One region of the Aliamphritea spongicola genome, then DNA from elsewhere that is predicted to be linked to it. Evidence: predicted binding sites of a transcription regulator. Region 1 holds the regulator's gene; the other holds the start of a gene.
What was found. Region 1 encodes LexA, which represses DNA repair genes until DNA is damaged. Its sites were predicted from a motif close to TACTGTNTANNTANACAGTA; they were not measured.
Positions count from the first base shown of each region.

Region 1 (3,321 bases):
CTGTATGTCTCTGAGTGGTTTGAGTCTGACAAATCAGCGACTGTATTTTGCGAAGCTGCAGTTACAGCAGTATCAGGCACTGGCTGACAGTGAGTCAGAGCCGGCACAGCAAGCGCAGTATGAATCTGTTGTATTTCATCTGATGCAGGCTTACAGGTCATATTTGCTTGAACTCATTGAAATACAGAACATACCGTTACCGGCAGAAGCAGGTAATGCTGTGGCGTTGTTAGAAGGGTGTTCTGCTGATTTTGTTTCTCCGGAATTGCGTGAGCTGGCGATGCTGGAGAAAGACGCTGTTTCCTGGCTGGCGAATATGCTGCGGGCTTTTGCGCAGCTTTCTGCCCTGAACGAAAATAGTCATGAGTCCGGTGTTGTCCATCAATCTGAAATTAGTTTAACGATGGTAGCTGATGATGACCGGGTGACCCGTTTGAGAAACTGGCTGGATTCCCTATCTTCGGTTATCCAGCGGTTACGTGCCGTTTCTCAGGAATGGTAATTAGTTTTTAATTGTAGAGTTTTATAGATGGCTGAGTTGTTTCTGGAAATTGTTGAGCTCGAAAACGGTGAGATCGTGCTGCGTGAAATGGAATCTGACGATGTGCCGGTAATGCGTGTCAGTTTTTCTGATGACATGAAGAAGCGCCTGCAGGATCAGCATTTGGATGTTGCAAAGGTAATGCTGAGTGCCGGGATTCACATGGCAGCAGAAATGCAGAATAAGGCTGCGGAAGCTCAGGAGCTTCAAAACGCAGAAGATGAAAAGCCACCTGTATTACACTGAGCGGTAATGATTCATAAAAAAAGCGCCGGAGGGCGCTTTTTTTTATGGTGGATAAAAATTGCTTTATGAGGCCATCCGGTCCCGGATAACAATGCCATGGCTGGCACCGTGTTCAGCTGCGTTTTCCAAACCGTTGAGTTGCTCATTGCTGAGCATTCCTGGCCAGGTGATGACTGCATGGCAGGTGCCTGCTTGCAGTGCCTGACATGCCAGGTCATAAGTGGTGTGGCTGGCATCGGGCTGTAACAGCATGATCTTATTCAGATCAATACCTGCGGCAGAAAGCAGTGCTTTGGGGAGGCTGCTTGGAGGGGCAATCCAGGCAAACCAGCGATCATCGCGACTTAACTGAGCAAGCAAAGGCAGTAACATTGTTAACTGATCAAAGTCGTTATTATGCATAACAATTTCAGTGATCTTTCCGGCCAGGGCGGGCATTGGCTGTGCCGCCTGTTCGGTTAACATGCTGTCAGAAGGGCGAATCAGGGGAATATTCGCATTCTGAGTGGATTGAGTTACCAGTTCTGCCTGCATCATGTCGTTATCCTCTTCTAATCACGCCTACGCCAAGGCCTTCAATAGATAATTCCTGTTCTTCCAGGTTGATCACAATCGGGTCAAATTCTTCGTTTTCAGCAATTAGGTAAACCAGATTGCCATCTTTCTTAAAGCGTTTAACGGTGACATCGTCTTCAATACGGGCGACAACAATTTCGCCGTTTTTGGCCTGTTTGCACTGATGTACGGCCAGCAGGTCACCGTCCATAATGCCGACGTCCTTCATACTGGTGCCCCGTACCCGGAGCAGGTAATCCGCCGGTGGGTGGAAGAAATCTGCGGCAATGGTGCAGCGGTCTTCAACGTGTTGCTGGGCCAGAATCGGGTTACCTGCGGCGACCTGTCCGACTACAGGCAGGCCTGCTTCTTCCTGTTCAAGATCGGGTATACGGATACCCCGTGATGTGCCGGGTATCATTTCGATTGCACCTTTACGTGCCAGCGCCTTGAGGTGTTCCTCTGCAGCATTGGCAGACTTGAAACCCAGTTCCCGGGCAATGTCTGCACGGGTTGGCGGATAGCCGGTGGTTGCAATGTAATGTTTTATACAATCAAGAACATCGGTTTGTCGTTGTGTCAGTTTCATGATGATCTCTGTGTTTTTATCCAGTATCTGTAACTATATACAGTATTTTGCTTTTGTAAACATTTTTTATGTTTATATATCCAGTGTTATTGATAGAATGGCCGCCATTCATACAGACGGACTGATTGACGTGCTGACCGACGATCTCAAAAAACAGATACAGACTGCTTACAGTAAGTTTTTAGCCAGCCGGGGGTTAAAGGCCCGTGCCGGCCAGAAGCGGATGATTGCCGAGGTGGCAAAGGTCATTGGTAATATTCCTGTTGATGATAAGGCTCAGCGTCTCGGAGAGAATCATGTCTGTGTGGTCGAGGCCGGAACCGGTACAGGTAAAACTATTGGTTACTTGCTGGCAGCGATTCCAGTAGCGAAGGCTTTAAAAAAGAAGATCATTCTGTCGACTGCAACAGTGGCGCTTCAGGAACAGCTGCTACATAAAGATTTGCCTGAAGTACTTGAGCATACTGAACTGCCGATGAGTTTTACCCTTGCCAAAGGGCGGGGGCGTTACCTGTGTATCAATAAAGTTGAGCAGCATCTGGATTCCAGTGCCTCAACCGGTCAGATAGCATTGTATGAAGATGAACAGGCTATGCGGCTGGATCCGGAAACGGAAACTTTTTACAAGCATTTGCTGAATGAGTATGCATCCGGTCGTTGGGACGGTGACCGGGATAATCTCACTGAAGAAATTGAAGATGCCCGCTGGGGGCCGTTAACCAGCGATCATTTGCAGTGTACTAACCGTCGCTGCACTAACTTCAGTGCCTGCAGTTTTTTTAAAGCCCGGCGGGACCTGGATCAGGTTGAGTGTGTGATAGCCAATCACGATATCGTTCTGGCGGACTTGTCACTGGGGGGCGGAGCTATCCTGCCTGATCCTGCTGAAGCTATATACATCTTCGATGAGGGACACCATCTGGCCCCTAAGGCCAGTAATCACTTTGCGTTCAGTCTGCGGATCAAGTCATCGTCAAGGTGGCTGAATACGCTTCCCAAGCAGCATGCTCAGATGCTGGAGCAACTTGGCCATCCGGGCGTGATGTCGCAATATGTTGAGCAAACGTTACGTCCGGGTGAAGATTTAAAAATCCTGCTGGAGCAGATCCATGAGTTGGTGAAGCCACTTATGGTCAATGCTGAGAACGGTCGTTTACGTGACCGTTACAGGTTTGCCGGTGGCGAAGTCCCTGAAGAGCTAAGGCTGATGTTTAAGGATGCTGAGTATCTGGCTGCCCGACTGTTAACCCGCCATGAAATGTTACTGGATCTGTTTCGGGAAGCGCTTGATGGTGAAGTCGGCGACATTGATAAACAACTGGCTGAGCAGTGGTATCCGAGGCTTGGTCTTATGGTGTCGCGGTTTCAGTCCATCACCGGCTTATCGAAG
Region 1 is NZ_JAFIDL010000001.1:23,342-26,662, forward strand. Features, by position in the region: gene JYB63_RS00140 (DUF6586 family protein) at 5-502, shown strand; gene JYB63_RS00145 (hypothetical protein) at 530-787, shown strand; gene JYB63_RS00150 (cell division inhibitor SulA) at 851-1,324, opposite strand; gene lexA (transcriptional repressor LexA) at 1,329-1,931, opposite strand; gene dinG (ATP-dependent DNA helicase DinG) at 2,029-3,321, shown strand, end outside.

Region 2 (3,321 bases), on a different contig from region 1:
CATACTTACGGGAAATCACATCCTGAGGAATCAGATCCCGCAGCAGGTAATAGGGGTTATCACTCGGATATTCCTCGGTGCTGCCATCACGTTCCTGAATAAACAGGCTCTTACCTTCCGCCCAGATAATTTTTTCCGGATCAAAACCGATAATTGAGTGGCGGGAGATATAACTTTCTTCCCCCAGCGACTCGAGCATGAAACAAATATCAAACTGCTTATCGAGCTTTTTAAACAGTTCGAAGAAATCAAAGCCGGCCCCCATCGGGACATACTGTGGTTTTCTGGGTAAATTGATCGGATCAGGCTTACGGGACATAACATTCTCTGGATTCAGCCGCTACCTCTGGATAACCGGCAACGGGATTAAATTCGGTAAACAGCTTTTACTGGCTGTCTTTTAACGCTCTGGAGCCGCGGGTAACGGTGGCAATCCCCACCCCCAGGGTTTCTGCAATCTGTCGTTGCGGCACACCCTGCTCCAGCATCTTAAAAATCTGCAGACGCTTGGTCACCTCAACAAACTCATTGGGTGTCAGCAAATCACGTAACGCCGACTCCATTGCATCCGGGCTATCAATGTCTAACAAATGACGTGTTAATGCGGCGATATATTCTTTTTCAGTGCTCATCATAAACAACTTAGCATGTACTAGCGAACTAGTATGCTAGTACATTGATATTTTCAGTCAAGCATTATTTCTTCAGGCCTGACAATTCGGTTAACACACCATCCAGCCCCGTCATAAAAATGAACAGAACATAAACAAAAATGAAACAAATACCCGTCAGCCAAATACATCACACATCCGCCTGAAACATTGATATACATCAATATTTGAAATCTTTTTGAAAAATAAAAATCATCAAAATTCAAACAAAATCACCTTTTAGGAATTATTCCTATATCTTCTGACACGCAATTCTCAATAATAGAATAGCAAGAGCAGGACGCTCCCGGTTATCAGGAAGATAACCCGCTGAAAGGAAGCTCAGAGACCTGTCAGGTGCAGGGATAGCGCCACTTAATGACAGACTCATCCGGAGTAAAGGACATTCCGGAAATATCTGCCAGAGCAGAAACAAAGGCTAAGGAAGCCGACAACTGCAGGAAGCAGAAATCAAACAAATACTCTTCTTTGAATGAAAGTTGTTTGAATGAGCAGGAAGCTCAAAACCCGAAACGGTCAGGTTATCAGGATGATAACTTGCTACAGGGAAGTGAAAAGGCCTGTCAGGTGTATGGAGAGCACCGTTCAATGACAGACTCATCCAGAGTAAAGGATATTCCGGAAATATCTGCCAGCGCAGAACCAAAGGCTAAGGAAGCCGACACTTGCAGGGAGCAGACAAACACTCTTCTTTAAGTGAAAGTCGTTTAAATGAAGGCTGTTTGAATGAGCAGGAAGCTCAAAACCCGAAACAGTCAGGTTATCAGGAAGATACCTGCTGTAGGGAAACACAGTGATCTTGTCAGGTGCACGGATAGCGCTATTCAATGACTGATCCGGCCGGAGTAAAGGACACTCCGGTAGTCTGCTCAGGCAGAAAAGAGGCCAGGGAGGCCATCGGTTGCAGGAAGCAACCTTAATGAATCAGGGATGCATTCACGGTAAACAGGACGTTTTCCGTTACAACAGGGAGGATCACGCTGCAGGGACAGGCAGCACAAGGTCAGCAGGAGCAACGACCGCCCCGAAAGGTTCATGATGAATCACCGGGTTTCAGGGACGCACTTTTAAGCAAAGGGAATAGCACCGGCCCATGGCCGGAAATCTGTAAGGCAAGTAAAGGAGGCGAAGCCGCACAGACACCATTTCAAGAAAGCATTCAGTGACGATTGAGTGCTTTTTTTCTTTCTGCCCTTCTTTTATACCCACCGTTCAGATAACACTCGCGCCCGGACATGGGTCTGCTATAATCCGCTACTGATTATTTATACAGCAAATTCTGCATCAGCATAGACCCGGGCACTTATGGACGTATCTCACCTGCTTGACTCACTCAACGAAGCGCAGCGCGACGCAGTTTCCGCGCCACTTGGTAACCTGCTGGTACTGGCCGGTGCAGGCTCAGGCAAAACCCGGGTACTGGTTCACCGGATTGCCTGGCTGATCCAGACAGAAGGCCTGTCACCGTATTCAATTATGGCGGTAACCTTCACCAATAAAGCCGCCAAAGAAATGCGCGGCCGGATCGAAGAACTGCTGGGGCTGAATCCCAGCGGAATGTGGGTAGGCACCTTCCACGGTCTGGCACACCGTATTTTGCGGGCACACTGGCGCGATGCGGGCCTGACTGAAAACTTCCAGATCATGGATTCTGATGATCAGTTGCGATTGGTTAAACGGCTCAGCAAAGAAATGAATCTGGACGACAGCCGCTGGCCTGCCAAACAGTTTCAGTGGTATATCAACGCCCAGAAAGATGACGGCCTGCGTGCCGCCCATATTGATCCCGGCGGCGATCCCTATGCACAGATGATGGTCACCATGTACAGCGCCTATGAAGAAGCCTGTGAACGTGGCGGCATGGTGGACTTTGGTGAACTGATCCTGCGGTCACTGGAATTACTGCGCGACCGCAACCCTTCCCTGCTGAAACACTATCAGGACCGCTTCCGCTATATTCTCGTAGACGAATTTCAGGATACCAACACCATCCAGTATGCCTGGCTGAAACTGCTGTGCAGCGAAATGGACCCGCGCCAACCCCAGCCGGAAAAACTGATGGCGGTAGGCGATGACGACCAGTCCATCTACGGCTGGCGTGGTGCAAAAATCGAAAACATCCAGCGTTTTAAAGACGACTACAACGATACAACCGTGGTGCGTCTGGAACAAAACTACCGTTCCACCCGGAATATTCTCAGCGCAGCCAACGCCGTTATCGTCAATAACCAGGGCCGTCTGGGTAAAGAACTATGGACCGAAGGCACCGATGGCGAACCTATTTCCGTTTATGCCGCTTTTAATGAACAGGATGAGTCCCGCTTCATCGTTGATCAGATCGAAAGCTGGGTACGGGACGGCAACCTGCGCAGTGAATCTGCCATTCTGTACCGTTCCAATGCCCAGTCCCGGGTACTTGAGGAAGCCCTGATCCGTGCTGGTATGCCATACCGTATCTACGGCGGCCAGCGCTTCTATGACCGGCTCGAAATCAAAAATGCCCTTGCCTACATGCGCCTGCTCAGCAATCGCGAAGACGATACCGCTATGGAACGGGTCATTAACGTGCCCACCCGCGGTATCGGCGGCAAAACCATTGAAGAAGTCCGCCTGCACGCCCGTACAGAAGGCGTCTCCATGTGGCGGGCTG
Region 2 is NZ_JAFIDL010000002.1:16,036-19,356, forward strand. Features, by position in the region: gene JYB63_RS06685 (anthranilate synthase component I family protein) at 1-319, opposite strand, end outside; gene JYB63_RS06690 (Trp family transcriptional regulator) at 387-632, opposite strand; gene JYB63_RS06695 (hypothetical protein) at 1,029-1,367, shown strand; gene uvrD (DNA helicase II) at 1,977-3,321, shown strand, end outside.
Region 2: the regulator LexA is predicted to act here: its motif matches at 1,927-1,946, upstream of uvrD (DNA helicase II).